DNA from 2 places in the Streptomyces sp. NPDC002176 genome. Region 1 is predicted to be linked to the other one. Evidence: predicted binding sites of a transcription regulator. Region 1 holds the regulator's gene; the other holds the start of a gene.
The links. The regulator HrcA, encoded in region 1, represses chaperone genes, less so after heat shock. The targets are predictions, from matches to a motif close to TTNGCACTCNGNNNNNCNGAGTGCNAA.
Positions count from the first base shown of each region.

Region 2: a site for HrcA is predicted at 1,241-1,267, ahead of groES (co-chaperone GroES). Genes of this name have one in related genera too.

Region 1 covers NZ_JBJDQW010000003.1:722,893-730,733, forward strand. Annotated here, with positions in the region: gene ACI2LY_RS17145 (S41 family peptidase) at 1-1,285, opposite strand, end outside; gene ACI2LY_RS17150 (hypothetical protein) at 1,408-1,935, opposite strand; gene ACI2LY_RS17155 (16S rRNA (uracil(1498)-N(3))-methyltransferase) at 2,014-2,760, opposite strand; gene ACI2LY_RS17160 (nitronate monooxygenase) at 2,757-3,857, opposite strand; gene dnaJ (molecular chaperone DnaJ) at 3,934-5,073, opposite strand; gene hrcA (heat-inducible transcriptional repressor HrcA) at 5,074-6,090, opposite strand; gene ACI2LY_RS17175 (MBL fold metallo-hydrolase) at 6,249-6,971, shown strand; gene ACI2LY_RS17180 (DUF3097 domain-containing protein) at 7,006-7,821, shown strand; gene ACI2LY_RS17185 (Uma2 family endonuclease) at 7,793-7,841, opposite strand, start outside.
Region 2 covers NZ_JBJDQW010000002.1:953,189-961,029, reverse strand. Annotated here, with positions in the region: gene ACI2LY_RS12610 (polysaccharide deacetylase family protein) at 1-593, shown strand, start outside; gene ACI2LY_RS12605 (hypothetical protein) at 590-1,093, shown strand; gene groES (co-chaperone GroES) at 1,414-1,722, shown strand; gene groL (chaperonin GroEL) at 1,843-3,471, shown strand; gene ACI2LY_RS12590 (SDR family NAD(P)-dependent oxidoreductase) at 3,553-4,326, opposite strand; gene ACI2LY_RS12585 (MOSC domain-containing protein) at 4,369-5,037, opposite strand; gene ACI2LY_RS12580 (LysR family transcriptional regulator) at 5,118-6,017, shown strand; gene ACI2LY_RS12575 (WhiB family transcriptional regulator) at 6,071-6,394, opposite strand; gene ACI2LY_RS12570 (response regulator transcription factor) at 6,776-7,387, shown strand.

The DNA.
Region 1 (7,841 bases):
AGAGCGGGCCGGGGCCGGGGTGGGTCCAGGCGAGCCAGCCGGAGTCGGGTGAGAAGGCCAGGCCGTGCGGGTCGCCGTCGCCGCTGCGGTCGACCTCGCGGATCTCGCCGGTCTCCCGCTCGACGAGCAGCAGCCTGCCGTCGTGGGAGGCGACGGCGGCGCGGGTGCCGTCCGGGGACATGGCGAGTTCGAGGACGCGGCCGAGCTGTCCGGCGGCGAGCCTGCGCGGCGCGGTGCCGGGGGCGAGACCGGTGGCGGGCGCGAACTCCAGCGCGTCGTCGCCCTCGGCGTCGGTCACCCACACCACCCATTCCTCGCCGCCCGCGCGGAAGGTGCGCGGCAGCCGGGCCCGTACGCCGGGCTCCGCGGCGAGGGCGCGGGCCGGTCCGGCGCGGTGGGTGACCCAGTGCACGGTGCCGCGCACGGCGACCGCGCTGCCGCGCCCGGTGTGGTCGGGGGTGGCGGAGTCCAGCCAGCGGGCGGCGTCCAGGACGAAGGGCTGGAGGTCGGTACGGGGGCCGCCGAGCCGGATGCCGGGGCGGCGGGGTTCGGCGCCGTCGAGGTCGTCCAGCACCCAGAGCTGTCCGGCGGCGACGTAGACGACACGGGTGCCGTCGCTCGCGGCGTGCCGGGCGTAGAACCCGCCGAGCGGGGTGTGGCGGCGCAGGTCGGAGCCGTCGGCGAGGGAGGAGTACAGGGCGCCGGTGCCCTCGTGGTCGGAGAGGAACGCGAGGCGGTCGCCGACCCAGGACGGGTACTCGATGTTGCCGTCCAGCTCCTCGTGCAGCCGGACGAACTCGCCCTCGCCGTCCCGGTCGATCCACAGCTTGCCCGCGGTGCCGCCCCGGTACCGCTTCCAGGCGGAGGCGTCGCGGTTCATCGAGGCGGACAGCAGCACGGTGTGCGGGCCGTGGGCGACGGCGCCCACCGGGCCGTACGGGAGGGTGGCCGCCGGGCCGCCGTCGAGCGGGACGGCGCGGGCCCAGCTGTGGCGGGTGCTGTGCCGTCCGGCCGCGCTGATCGCCAGCACCTCGCCGTCGGGGGTCCAGCCGCGGACCTGGGTGCGGCTACTGCCCCAGTGGGTGAGGCGCCGGGAGGGTCCGCCGTCGACGGGGGCGGTGTGCACCTCGGGGGCGCCGTCGCGGGTGGAGGTCCAGGCGAGGGCGGTGCCGTCCGGGGAGATACGGGGGTGGTTCACGGGCACGTTGTCGGCACTGACCCGCCAGGCCCGGCCGCCGTCCAGCGGGGCGACCCAGACGTCGTCCTCGGCGGTGAAGGTGATCAAGTCGCCCCGCACATGCGGGAAGCGGAGATACGAGGCGGCGTTTTCCGTGGCAGCACCCTGAGTCACGCGGTCACCCTACGCGCGAACGTCCGCCCACGGACCCGGAATTGATCACTCCCGCGCTACTTGCCCTCGACGGGCCTGCACGAGGGGTCGTTCTCGCACCACAGGGTGCGGGTGACGGTGACGGTCACCGTGGGATTGGGCTGGCCGGGCGGCCGGTACGTGGCGGGCGGAGTATAGGAGGGTGCCGCATCGCAGTTGCCGAGCCCACTGACCCGGAAGACCTGCCGTCCACCGACCTTGGCGACGAGATTCCCGCGCACACACGCCCCGTTCACCGCGCGGGTCACCTTGCCCGTGACGGTGATGTCCCGCCCGTCCTTGGTCTTCCCCTGGCAGTCCACGGTGACCACGGTGGATTCGCTCGGCGTCCCACCGGCCGACGAGCCGCCGTCCTGCCGCCCGGTACAGGTCAGCCAACTCACGTCCACATCACGCCTCTTCAGCGCGTCGGTCGCCGTCGAGTCGGTGGTGTACGCGACCGATGCCGCCCCCAGCTCGCCCGGCTGACATCCCGTCACCGTACCGATGACAAGCGCCACGAGCCCACCGGCGGCCAGCACCCGAATCCCACTCGAAGCCCCCATACACCCCAGCGTCCCACCGCCGCCCCCACGGCGGAAGGCCGCATACGGCCAGTCACCCGAACGTGCGGCGCGGGCCTTTCAGGACCAGCGCCCCGTGCGACCCAGCAGGAGGGCGGTCGCGGCCGTACCGGCGGTGGAGGTGCGCAGCACGGACGGCCCGAGCACGCAGGCGCGGGCGCCCGCCTTCTCGAAGAGCGCCAACTCGTCGCGGGAGACGCCGCCTTCGGGACCGACGACGAGCACGATCTCGCCCTCGGCGGGGAGTTCGGCGGTGGCCAGCGGGACGGACTCGTGGTCGAAGTCGGAGTGCAGCACGGCGGCGAAGTCGGCTTGCGCGAGAAGTGCCGCCACCTGCTTGGTCGTTGCCGTGTCCGCGACCTCGGGGAAGCGGACCCGGCGGGACTGCTTGCCCGCCTCGCGGGCGGTGGAGCGCCACTTGCCGAGCGCCTTCAGCCCCCGCTCGCCCTTCCACTGGGTGATGCAGCGCGACGCCTGCCAGGGCACGATCCGGTCGACCCCGGTCTCGGTCATGGTCTCCACGGCGAGTTCGCCCCGGTCGCCCTTGGGCAGCGCCTGTACGACGGTGATGCGGGGCCGGGGCTCCGGCTCCTCGCGCACCTCGGGCAGCTCGACGATCAGCCGGTCCTTGCCCTCGGTGCCGGTGACCCGGCACAGCGCGTAGCGTCCGGCGCCGTCGGTGAGGACGACCTCCTCACCGGGTTCGAGCCGCTTCACGGAGACGGCGTGCCGTCCCTCGGGGCCGTCGAGTACGTATCGGGTGCCGTCCGCGCGGAAGTGCTCGACGACGAAGACGGGCGCGGTCATCGCGCGTCTCCTCCTTGGGCTCTGATGGGTCGGTACCGCCGCCCCGACTCGCCCCGTACGAGGTTGAGTTCGGCGGCGAGGGTGCGGACGAGTTCGGCCGCGGGCAGCGGCCGGGCCAGCCGGTGGCCCTGGCCCGCCCAGAGCGACATGCCCTGGGCGTCCCCGGCGGCGGTGGCGGCCTTGCGCAGCGGCGCGGTCAGGTGGTGCACGTCGGGGTAGGCGGCGGGCGCGTACGGTCCGTGCTCGCGCAGGAAGCGGTTGGTCAGGGCGCGCGCCGGGCGTCCGGAGAAGGCGCGGGTCAGCTCGGTGCGCGGGAACACCGGGTCGGTCAGCGCCCGCTTGTGGGCGTCGGGGGCGCCGGACTCGGGGGTGGCGAGGAACGCGGTGCCCAGCTGGGCGGCGGTGGCCCCGGCGGCGAGGACGGCGGCGATCTGGGCGCCCCGCATGATGCCTCCGGCGGCGACGACCGGGATCTCGACGGCCCGCGCGACCTGGGTGACCAGGGACAGCAGGCCGAGTCCGGTGCCGTCGTTCTCCGCGAGGTCGCGGTGGGTGCCCTGGTGGCCGCCCGCCTCGATGCCCTGCGCGATCACCGCGTCCGCCCCGGCCCGCTCCACCGCGCGGGCCTCCTCGACGGTGGTGGCGGTGACCAGGGTGACGGTCCCGGCGCGGCGCAGCGCGGCCAGCGCCTCCGGGTCGGGCACGCCGAAGTGGAAGGAGACGGCGGCGACGGGATCGTCCAGCAGGACGGCGAGCTTGGCGTCGTAGCCGTCGTCGCGGCCGCCGTCCGGGTCGCCGGTCCCGGTCTCGTACCAGGCGGCCTCACCGGCCAGTTGCTGCGCGTACAGCTCGACCGCGCCGGACTCGGCGTGGGCGGGCTGGGGCAGGAAGAGGTTGACGCCGAAGGGACGGCTGGTCAGCCCGCGCAGGCGCTTGATCTCGCGGTACATGCCGTCGGCGGTCTTGTATCCGGCGGCGAGGAAGCCGAGCCCTCCGGCCTCGGAGACGGCGGCGGCCAGTTCCGGCACGGCGACACCGCCCGCCATCGGGGCCTGCACGATCGGGTGCACGACGAGATCGGCCAGTGCGGAGGACATGCCCGCATGGTGTCATGTCCGCCTGACAAGTCCGAATCCGGCCCGAGCGAGGGGGCGCACGCGGCGCCCCCCGCCCTCAGCGTCCGTTGAACGCGTCCTTCAGCCGGGAGAACAGCCCCTGCTGGCCGGGCTGGAACTGGCCCGTGGGCCGCTCCTCGCCGCGCAGCTTGGACAGCTCCCGCAGCACCCGCTCCTGCTCGGCGTCGAGCTTGGTCGGGGTGGTGACCTCGACGTGCACGATGAGGTCGCCCCGGCCGCCGCCGCGCAGATGCGTGACGCCCCGGCCGTGCAGCGGGATCGACTGGCCGGACTGGGTGCCGGGCCGGATGTCGACCTCCTCCATGCCGTCCAGCGTCTCCAGCGGCACCTTGGTGCCGAGGGCCGCGGCCGTCATCGGGAGGGTGACCGTGCAGTGCAGGTCGTCGCCGCGCCGCTGGAAGGTGGAGTGCGGCAGCTCGTGGATCTCCACGTACAGGTCACCGGCGGGGCCGCCGCCGGGGCCGACCTCGCCCTCGCCCGCGAGCTGGATGCGGGTGCCGTTGTCGACACCGGCGGGGATCTTCACGGTCAGGGTGCGCCGGGAGCGGACCCGGCCGTCGCCCGCGCACTCGGGGCACGGGGTCGGGACCACGGTGCCGAAGCCCTGGCACTGGGGGCAGGGGCGGGAGGTCATGACCTGGCCCAGGAAGGACCGGGTGACCTGGGAGACCTCGCCACGGCCGCGGCACATGTCACAGGTCTGCGCGGTGGTGCCGGGGGCGGCGCCCTCGCCGCTGCAGGTGTTGCAGACGACCGCGGTGTCGACCTGGATGTCCTTGGTCGTGCCGAAGGCCGCCTCGTCCAGCTCGACCTCGATCCGGATCATCGCGTCCTGGCCGCGCCGGGTGCGCGAGCGCGGGCCGCGCTGCGACGCCGTACCGAAGAACGCGTCCATGATGTCGGAGAAGTTGCCAAAGCCACCGGCCCCGAAACCGCCCGCGCCACCGGCGCCGCCCGCCTGCGAGAGGGGGTCGCCGCCGAGGTCGTAGACCTGCTTCTTCTGCGGGTCCGACAACACCTCGTAGGCGGCGTTGATCTCCTTGAACCGCTCCTGGGTCTTCGGATCGGGATTGACGTCCGGATGCAGCTCGCGCGCGAGCCTGCGGAACGCCTTCTTGATCTCATCCTGCGACGCGTCGCGGCGCACGCCGAGAACGGCGTAGTAATCCGTGGCCACTTACGACTCCGCCAGGATCTGTCCGACGTACCGTGCCACTGCGCGTACCGCTCCCATCGTTCCCGGGTAGTCCATGCGGGTCGGTCCGACCACGCCGAGCTTGGCAACCGCCTCGCCGCCCGAACCGTAGCCGACCGACACGACGGACGTGGAGTTGAGTCCCTCGTGGGCGTTCTCGTGCCCGATACGCACGGTCACGCCCGGATCTTTGGCCTCGCCGAGGAGCTTGAGGAGCACGACCTGCTCCTCGAGGGCCTCCAGCACGGGCCGGATCACCAGGGGGAAGTCATGTCCGAAACGGGTGAGATTGGCGGTGCCGCCGATCATCAGCCGTTCCTCGTTCTCCTCGACGAGTGTCTCCAGCAGAGTGGAGAGCACTGTGGAGACCGTACCGCGATCCTCCGCCTCGAAGGCATCGGGGAGGTCCTCGACCAGACGCGGTACGTCGCTGAACCGGCGTCCGGCCACCTTGCTGTTGAGCCGCGCCCGCAGATCCGCGAGCGGTCCCTCGCCGAACGGGGCGGGGCAGTCGACCATCCGCTGCTCGACCCGGCCGGTGTCGGTGATCAGGACGAGCATCACGCGGGCGGGGGCGAGTGAGAGCAGTTCCACATGCCGGACCGTGGACCGGGTCAGCGAGGGGTACTGCACGACGGCGACCTGCCGGGTGAGCTGCGCGAGCAGCCGGACCGTGCGGGCCACGACGTCGTCGAGGTCGACCGCGCCCTCCAGGAAGTTCTGGATCGCGCGCCGCTCGGGCGCCGTCATCGGCTTCACACCGGCGAGCTTGTCGACGAAGAGCCGGTAGCCCTTGTCGGTGGGGATGCGCCCGGCGCTGGTGTGCGGCTGGGCGATGAACCCCTCCTCCTCCAGCGCGGCCATGTCGTTGCGCACGGTGGCCGGGGAGACGCCGAGGCTGTGCCGTTCGGTGAGGGCCTTGGAGCCGACGGGCTCCTCGGTGCCGACGTAGTCCTGCACGATGGCGCGCAGTACCTGCAGCCTGCGTTCGCTCAGCATGCGCACCTCCATCACGTCGCCCCACGGCCCCTACGGTGTACCGCCTGGCACTCTGCGTGCGCGAGTGCCAGACTTCCCCGGCCAGTGTACGGCCGCGGGGTGCTCACCGGGCAAGGTCGGTGCCGTCCGCCCGGCTTGTCCAGAGCTAGCGTCCGGGTATGACGGTGACTTGGGAAGACCTCGGGTGGGAGCGGCTTGCCGAAGGGGTGGGCCGGTGCCGACTGCCGGGCTGGGACTGCACGGTGGGGCTGGTGGTGGGCTCGGGCACGGCACTGGTGGTGGACGCGGGGTCGAGCCTGGCCGAGGGGGCCGCGCTGCGGTCGGCGGTACGGACGCTGGCCGGGCGGGATGTGACTCATCTCGCGCTGACCCACCCGCACTTCGATCACGTCCTGGGCACCCCCGCCTTCGCCGGGGCGGAGGTCTACGGCGCGGTCGGGCTGGACATGGTGTCCGCGCACGAGCGGGAGGCGCTGCGCCGGGACGCGGTCGACCACGGGGTCCCGGCCGGGGAGGCGGAGGCCGCCGTACGCGCCCTGCTGCCGCCCGCGCACGCGGTGTCCGGCGAGTGGACGCTCGACCTCGGCGGCGGCCGCCAGGCGCTGCTGGCCAACGTCGGCCCCGGTCATACCGCCCACGATCTCGCGGTGCTGGTGCCCGGCTCCCCCGAGGTCGTCTTCTGCGGCGACCTGGTCGAGGAGTCCGGCGAACCGCAGGCGGGCCCGGACGCGGTGCCGTCCCGCTGGCCGGACGCGCTGGACCGGCTGCTGACCCTGGGCGGCGAGGACGCGCTGTACGTACCCGGTCACGGAGCGGTGGTCGACGCGGCTTTCGTACGACGCCAACGGGACGCCCTGGCAGCGCGTTTCGGCGTGTCCTGAGTGTCGCGCGGCAACTTCTCCTATCGTCTGCGAAATGCGCGACTACTCCCCCGACCTGACCGCTCCCTGGAAGAAGCCGCAGCCGGTGCCCGAGGTGGCGGCGGAGGCGGGGCTGGTGGTGGAGGAGCCCGGTACCGGGTTCTGCGGGGCGGTGATCCGCTGCGAGGCGGGCACGGTCACGCTGGAGGACCGCTTCGGCAAGCACCGGGTGTTCCCGCTGGAGCCACGCGGCTTCCTGCTGGAGGGCCGCCCGGTCACCCTGGTCCGCCCGGCCGCCGCCCCGCTGAAGCCCGCCCGCACCGCCTCCGGCTCGCTCGCCGTCCCGGGCGCCCGTGCCCGCGTGGCCCGCGCCGGGCGGATCTACGTCGAGGGCAGGCACGACGCCGAGTTGGTCGAGAAGGTCTGGGGCGACGACCTGCGCATCGAGGGCGTCGTCGTGGAGTACCTGGAGGGCGTGGACGACCTGCCCTCGATCGTGGCCGAATTCGGCCCCGACGCGGATGCCCGGCTGGGCGTCCTGGTGGACCATCTGCTGCCCGGCACCAAGGAGTGGCGCATCGCGCAGTCGGTGACGAGTGAGCACGCGCTCGTGGTCGGCCACCCGTACATCGACATCTGGGAAGCGGTGAAGCCCTCAGCTCTGGGCATCCCCGCCTGGCCCCGCGTCCCCCACGGCCAGGACTGGAAGAAGGGCGTCTGCAAGGCGCTCGGCTGGCCGGAAAACACCGGTGCGGTGTGGCAGGCGATCCTGGCGAAGGTGACGTCTTATCGGGACCTGGAGCCGGAGTTGCTGGGGCGGGTGGAGGAGCTGATCGACTTCGTCACAGCAACGGGAAGCGGTGAGGCTTGACGTCGGGGAGGGTTCCGAAG
Region 2 (7,841 bases), on a different contig from region 1:
AGAACCTCCCCCCGGTCTTCACCACCGTCCCCACCGACAAGAAGATCGTCTTCCTCACCATCGACGACGGCGCCGAGAAGGACCCCCGGTTCCTGGAGATGATGCGGGAGCTGAAGGTCCCGTACACCGCCTTCCTCAGCAACTACCTGGTGAAGGACGACTACGGCTACTTCCGCAAGAGCCAGGCGTACGGCAACACGCTCGACAACCACACCCTGACCCACCCCTACCTGCCCGGCCTCTCCTACGAGCAGCAGCGCCAGGAGATCTGCGGCATGCAGGACATCATGGAGAGGCAGTACGGCAAGCGCCCCGAGGTCCTGCGCCCGCCCTACGGCGACTACAACCAGGACACCCTGCGCGCCGCCAAGTCCTGCGGCATCAAGTACGCGCCGATCTGGAACGAGGAGGTCTTCGTCGACCACTGGGAGTACCGCGAGGACGACCAGCGGCTGCGCAAGGGCGACATCGTCCTCACCCACTTCCGGGGCACCGACGAGTGGGACGGCACGATGGTCGACGACATGCGCCGCTTCCTCAACAAGGTCACCCGCGAGGGATACGCCGTGGCACGCCTGGAGGACTACCTGTGAGGCGCCGGGCGCGGCCGACCCGCCGTGCGGCACGGGCCGTCGCGCTCGCCTCGGCCACCCTGCTGCTCACCGGCTGCGCCCAGTCGGTCGACCCCATCGAACGCCTCGGCAAGAAGGCCGCGGCGGGCGTCCGCCACCCGGCCCGCCCCCTCTCGGCCCGTACGGGGACGCGCGCGGTGGACCACGTGGTCACGACCGACCGGGTCGTCTTCCTGACCTACGACGAGGAGGCCGTACGCGACCGAAGGCTGGCCGCCCTGATCGGCAAACTCCACCTGCCGGTCACCGTCTTCACCCACACCGAAGCCCCCACCCACTGGCGCGCCAGGACCACCCACCACGGCCTCACCTACCGAGGCACCCCCGCCCACCTGACCCCCGGCGACATCATCCACATCACCCCGGCCCGGGACGGCACCTTGACCGAGCGCACGGCGCAGGTACTGAAGGAGGCCAGGGATAGGGGCCTGACGGCGGGAAAGCTAGCCGACTACCTCTAGCCCCTCAGCCCGTCCGGCGTTTGAGGACGAGGCCCGTCCAGGGCCGAAGCGGGGGTCTGGGGGCGGCAGCCCCCTGAGGACGCGCGTCCCGACGGCACAGTGAAGCCACGCCAAAGAGGTACCCATCCCCGACGCGCCGCACGGCAATTGGCACTCCGCTTGACCGAGTGCTAACCCCAGTCATAGTCTCGGCACTGGCACTCGGCACATGAGAGTGCCAACAAAGCGACGGGCAGGTCCGGCACCCGCGACGACGGATCGACCTGGTCGCCACCTCAGACAGTCAACCCCGTGAATTCTCAGAAGGGGGAGGTCGGATCGTGACGACCACCAGCTCCAAGGTTGCCATCAAGCCGCTCGAGGACCGCATCGTGGTCCAGCCGCTGGACGCCGAGCAGACCACGGCCTCTGGCCTGGTCATCCCGGACACCGCGAAGGAGAAGCCCCAGGAGGGCGCCGTCCTCGCCGTCGGTCCGGGCCGCTTCGAGAACGGCGAGCGCCTGCCGCTCGACGTCAAGGTCGGCGACATCGTGCTGTACAGCAAGTACGGCGGCACCGAGGTGAAGTACAACGGCGACGAGTACCTCGTCCTCTCGGCCCGCGACGTTCTCGCGATCATCGAGAAGTAGTTCACCCCGAAGCAATCTGCTTCATCACTGCGCCCCTGGTTCCCGCGACCGTTAAAGAAGCCGGGCGTCCAGGGGCGCAGGCACATCCACCCAGATTTTTCCGAGAGGGCTCCCGCTGTCATGGCGAAGACACTGAAGTTCGACGAGGACGCCCGTCGCGCCCTTGAGCGCGGCGTCAACAAGCTTGCCGACACGGTCAAGGTGACGATCGGCCCCCGCGGCCGCAACGTCGTCATCGACAAGAAGTTCGGCGCGCCCACCATCACCAACGACGGTGTCACGATCGCCCGTGAGGTCGAGATCGAGGACCCGTTCGAGAACCTCGGCGCCCAGCTGGTGAAGGAGGTGGCGACCAAGACCAACGACATCGCGGGTGACGGCACCACCACCGCCACCGTGCTCGCCCAGGCGCTGGTCCGCGAGGGCCTGAAGAACGTCGCCGCCGGTGCCTCCCCGGCCGCCCTGAAGAAGGGCATCGACGCCGCGGTCAAGGCGATCTCCGAGGACCTGCTCGCCTCGGCCCGCCCGATCGACGAGAAGTCCGACATCGCCGCCGTCGCCGCGCTGTCCGCCCAGGACCAGCAGGTCGGCGAGCTGATCGCCGAGGCCATGGACAAGGTCGGCAAGGACGGTGTCATCACCGTCGAGGAGTCCAACACCTTCGGTCTGGAGCTGGACTTCACCGAGGGCATGGCCTTCGACAAGGGCTACCTGTCCCCGTACTTCGTCACCGACCAGGAGCGTATGGAGGCCGTCCTCGACGACCCGTACATCCTGATCAACCAGGGCAAGATCTCCTCGATCACCGAGCTGCTCCCGCTGCTCGAGAAGATCATTCAGAGCAACGCCTCGCGGCCGCTGCTGATCATCGCCGAGGACGTCGAGGGCGAGGCCCTGTCGACCCTGGTGGTCAACAAGATCCGTGGCACCTTCAACGCCGTCGCGGTGAAGGCCCCCGGCTTCGGCGACCGTCGCAAGGCGATGCTCCAGGACATGGCCGCGCTCACCGGCGCCACGGTCATCTCCGAGGAGGTCGGCCTCAAGCTCGACCAGGCCGGTCTGGACGTGCTCGGTTCCGCCCGCCGCGTGACCGTCACCAAGGACGACACCACCATCGTCGAGGGTGGCGGCGACTCCGCCGACGTGCAGGGCCGCATCGCGCAGATCAAGGCCGAGATCGAGAACACCGACTCCGACTGGGACCGCGAGAAGCTCCAGGAGCGCCTCGCCAAGCTGGCCGGCGGCGTGTGCGTGATCAAGGTCGGCGCCGCCACCGAGGTGGAGCTGAAGGAGAAGAAGCACCGTCTGGAGGACGCCATCTCCGCGACCCGCGCCGCGGTCGAGGAGGGCATCGTCTCCGGTGGTGGCTCCGCGCTGGTGCACGCCGCGAAGGTCCTGCAGGACGGTCTCGGCAAGACCGGCGACGAGGCCACCGGTGTGACCGTCGTCCGCAACGCGGTCGTCGAGCCGCTGCGCTGGATCGGCGAGAACGCCGGCCAGGAGGGCTACGTCATCGTCTCCAAGGTCAAGGACCTGGAGAAGGGCCACGGCTACAACGCCGCGACCGGTGAGTACGGCGACCTGGTCAAGGCCGGCGTCATCGACCCGGTCAAGGTCACCCGCTCCGCCCTGGAGAACGCCGCCTCCATCGCCTCCCTCCTCCTCACGACCGAGACCCTGGTCGTCGAGAAGAAGGAAGAGGAAGAGGCCACCGCGGGCCACGGCCACAGCCACGGCCACTCCCACTAAGGCAAAACGCCCCTAGGGCAACCGACTTCGCCCCGCCGGGATTCTCTCGGCGGGGCGAAGCGCTGTCCGGGCCCGCCTCCGTCAGCGCGGCCCGTACTTCCGCCCCGTGCGCGCGCTGATCCCGCCCAGCAGCCCCCTGGGGGCGATCTTGGCGAGGCCCATCAGGGCCTTGTAGCGGGGGTCGGGGATGGAGACGGTCTTGCCGCGGGCGAGGTCGTTCACCGCCTCCGCGACCAGTTTGTCGGCGTCCAGCCACATCCAGCCGGGGATGTTGTCCGTGCCCATCCCGGCCCGCTCGTGGAACTCGGTGCGGACGAAGCCGGGGCACAGGGCCATCAGCCGGACCCCGCTGCCCGCAAGGTCCTTCGCCGCGCCCTGGGTGAACTGCACGACCCACGCCTTCGAGGCGCCGTACGTACCGCGCGGGACGAAGGCCGCCACCGAGGCGACGTTCACCACGCCACCGCGCCCGCGCTCCCGCATCGCCTCCGTCGCCGCCGAGGTCAGCCGGAGCACCGCCTCGCAGTGCACCTTGATCATGCGCAGCTCGTCGGCCATGGAGACGTCGAGGTAGCGGCCCTTGTTGCCGAACCCGGCGTTGTTGACCAGCAGGTCGACCGGACGGCGGCGGTCACCGAGCCGCTCGGCCACCGTCTCGATGCCCTTGTCCTCGGCGAGGTCGGCGGCCAGCACCTCCGCCTCGACGCCGTGCAGGTCGTGCAACTCGAGCGCCTGCTCCCGCAGCCGCGCCGTGTCGCGCGCCACCAGCACCAGGTCGTGCCCGTCCGCCGCCAGCCGCCGTGCGAACGCGGCGCCGATGCCCGCGGTCGATCCCGTAATCAGAGCCGTAGTCATGGCCCAAGAGTAGGGCGGCCCCGGCCCCGCGGTGACGGCCGCTCAGCGTGCCTGGTCCGCCAGGTACTTGTGGACCCTCGCCAGCGTCTCGCCGTGCAGCGCGTCGCCCGCCGCGAGCAGCGACGGCAGCAGCTCGCGCTCGGTGGTCACCGCGCGGAACTGCGTCGCCGCCGTCACCCCGTGGTCCGGGCGGTGCACGATCTCCACCGCGTCGCCCGCCCGGATCTCGCCCGGCTCGATCACCCGGAGGTACGCACCCGTGACGGCCTTCCGGGTGAACCTCTTCACCCAGCCCCGTTCGGCCATGTGGCCCTGGAACGTACGGCACGGAATCCGCCCCGACGTCACCTCCAGCACCACCTGGGAACCGATCCGCCAGCGCTCGCCGATCAGCGCGCCGGACACCTCGAGACCGGCCGTGGTGAGGTTCTCGCCGAAGACGCCGTTGCCCAGCGGCCGACCCAGCTCGCGCTCCCACGCGTCGAGATCCTCGCGCGCGAACGCGTACACCGCCTGGTCGTCCCCGCCGTGATGGCGCAGCTCGCACACCGCGTCCCCGGCCAGCCCGCTGCCGCCGGTCCCCTTCGGCCCCGGCGCCGCCACCCGCACCGGCCCGTCGAAAGGCCGCTTGTCGATGCCCGTCACCCCCTCGGCCTGGTCGGTGTACGGCACCGCGCGGGGTTGCCCCAGATTGACGGAGAGAAGCTTCATGCGCGCACGGTACGTGACCGTTCCCCAAAGCGTCGACGCGATATCGAGCCCCTTTCCCAAGCACGCCTTATGCTCGAAGAGTGATCGAGGCCCGCCATCTCCGCGTCCTGCGCGCCGTCGCCGCCACCGGCTCCTTCTCGGCGGCGGGGCGCGAGCTGGGCTGCACCCAGCCCGCCGTCAGCCAGCAGATGAAGGCGCTGGAGAGTTCCGTCGGCACCCCGCTGCTGGTCCGGGGCGGCCGCGAGATGCGGCTGACCCAGGCCGGAGAAGCCCTGGTCAGGCACGCCTCCGGCATCCTCGCCGGGCTCACCGCCGCCGAGGAGGAGGTCGCCGCCATCGCGGGCCTGCGCGCGGGCCGGGTCCGGCTCGTCTCCTTCCCCAGCGGCACCTCCACCCTGGTCCCCACCGCCCTCGCCGCCCTGCGCGCCGCCCACCCCGGCACCCGCGTCTCCCTGGAGGAGGCCGAACCGCCGAGGTCCGTGGAGCTGCTGCGCGAGGGCGACTGCGACCTGGCCCTCGCCTTCCGCTACGAGGGCGCCGCCCCCACCGAGGAGTGGGACGACCTGGTCGTACGACGGCTGCTGACGGACCGTCTGGTCGCCCTGGTCCCCGAACGGCACCGGCTCGCGGGCGCCGACGCCGTCGCCATCGGGGAACTGGCCGAGGAGCCCTGGATCGCGGGCTGCCCGCGCTGCCGCGGCCAGCTGGTGCGGGTCTGCGAGGGCGCCGGATTCACCCCCCGCATCGACTTCGCCACCGACGACTACCCGGCCGTGGTCGGCCTGGTCGGCGCCGGTCTGGGCGTCGCCGTACTGCCCCGCCTGGCGGTGGAGTCGGTACGGCCCAGAGGGGTGCGTGTGGTCCGGCTGGAGCCCGCGGTACGACGGGAGATCGTCGCCCTCACCCTCCCCGACCTGGCCCAGGTCCCGGCCGTGGCCGCGACGTTGGAGCAGCTGGGCCGGGCGGCGTCCCGCGCGTAGGCACGGGTCAGGGGCACGCGGGTGCGTGCCCGGGGGATTGCAGAAACGTTCCTTCAGGCGTGTGGGCCGACGCCCCCGCTGGTGGTGGACACCAGCCGGTTGCGCGCCCGGCCCATCAGCTCTTCGCGCTCGTCCTCGGTCAGCCCGCCCCACACGCCGTACGGCTCACGCACCGCCAACGCGTGTGCCGCGCACTGCGCTCGGACCGGGCACCGCATGCAGACCTCCTTGGCCGAGTTCTCACGTGCACTCCGCGCCGCACCGCGCTCGCCCTCCGGGTGGAAGAAGAGCGAGCTGTCCACCCCTCGGCAGGCTGCCAGCAGCTGCCAGTCCCACAGGTCCGCGTTCGGTCCGGGAAGGCGGGAGAAATCTGCCATTACGTGACCCCTTGTAGCCGTTCTGGGCGGATACTGTGCCTTCGACCGTACATCTCCGGTCTAAGGAGATGAAAATATGACTCATTGCGAATCTAGCCTCAGACACTAAAAAACGGGACCAAAAACGGCTAAATGGGGCACGGGTTGTGAGGAAAAGCCGTGGGTCCGCCGAGCATGTCTGCACCGTGTCGGAGCCCTCACGTAGAGTGCCGAAGTCAGTACGCCGACCCGTAACTCTTTCGGGTGACCGTCGTTGAGAGTGCGGAGGCGGTTGAAAACACAAGTGCTCGGGCAGGCGTCCGAGACGGTCGACCGCACAGGTGACGATTCCGTACCAGCCTGGAGGCTCAAGGTGACGCGCATCAGCTGCGGAGGGCGGTCATGACTTCCGTCCTCGTCTGCGACGACTCCCCGCTTGCCCGAGAGGCGCTTCGCCGCGCGGTTGCGACCGTGCCCGGCGTCGAGCGCGTGACGACGGCTGCCAACGGCGAGGAAGTCCTCCGCCGCTGGGGCGCCGACCGCTCCGACCTCATTCTCATGGACGTACGCATGCCCGGCCTGGGCGGCGTCGAGACCGTGCGCCGTCTGCTGTCCGCCGACCCGGGCGCGCGCATCATCATGCTGACCGTCGCCGAGGACCTCGACGGCGTCGCCCTCGCGGTGGCCGCGGGCGCGCGGGGCTATCTGCACAAGGACGCCTCCCGCGCCGAGCTCCGCGCGACGGTGACGCAGGCCCTCGCCGACCCCACCTGGCGGCTGGCCCCGCGTCGGCTGCGCTCGGCCGAGATGGGCGCCGCGCCCACGCTCACCGCGCGTGAGATCCAGGTGCTGGAGGGCATGAGCCACGGCCGCTCCAACGCGGAGATCGGCCGCGAGCTGTTCCTCTCCGAGGACACCGTCAAGACCCACGCCCGACGCCTGTTCAAGAAGCTCGGCGCCTCGGACCGCGCCCACGCGGTGGCACTCGGCTTCCGCTGGGGACTGGTCCGGTAAGGGCATGCGCAGCCGCTGCGCTCGGCCTCGGTCCTGGGGTTCCTGGCGGGCGCCGGAGGGTGTGGGTGTGTGCGGTCGGTCGGTTCTGGCGACGGCGCTCGCCGCGGGCGGGCGCCGGGTGGTGCCGGTCTCGGCCGGTGCCGGGCCGGGTGTTCTCGCCGGAGTGATCGCGGCCGGTGCCGGTGGGCCGTGTCGGTTCGGCTCGACTTGGGCGCCAACAGTGGAGGCCGTGTCCGCCGGTGCCGGGGACGTGCTCGTGGTCGGCGGTCGGGTGGCTGCCGGGTCCGGGGCGGGTCCGGCTGTCGGCGGTCCACCTCGCGGACGTGGGCGGACCGTTCCGTGTGCCCCGCGGGAGAGTCGTCGGGCGTCGCCGACCGCGACCGGTGCCGGGCCGGGCGCCCGAGGTGTCCTCAGCCCGCGCGGTCCGGCGCGTTCGCCGTCGGCCGACGGCGGT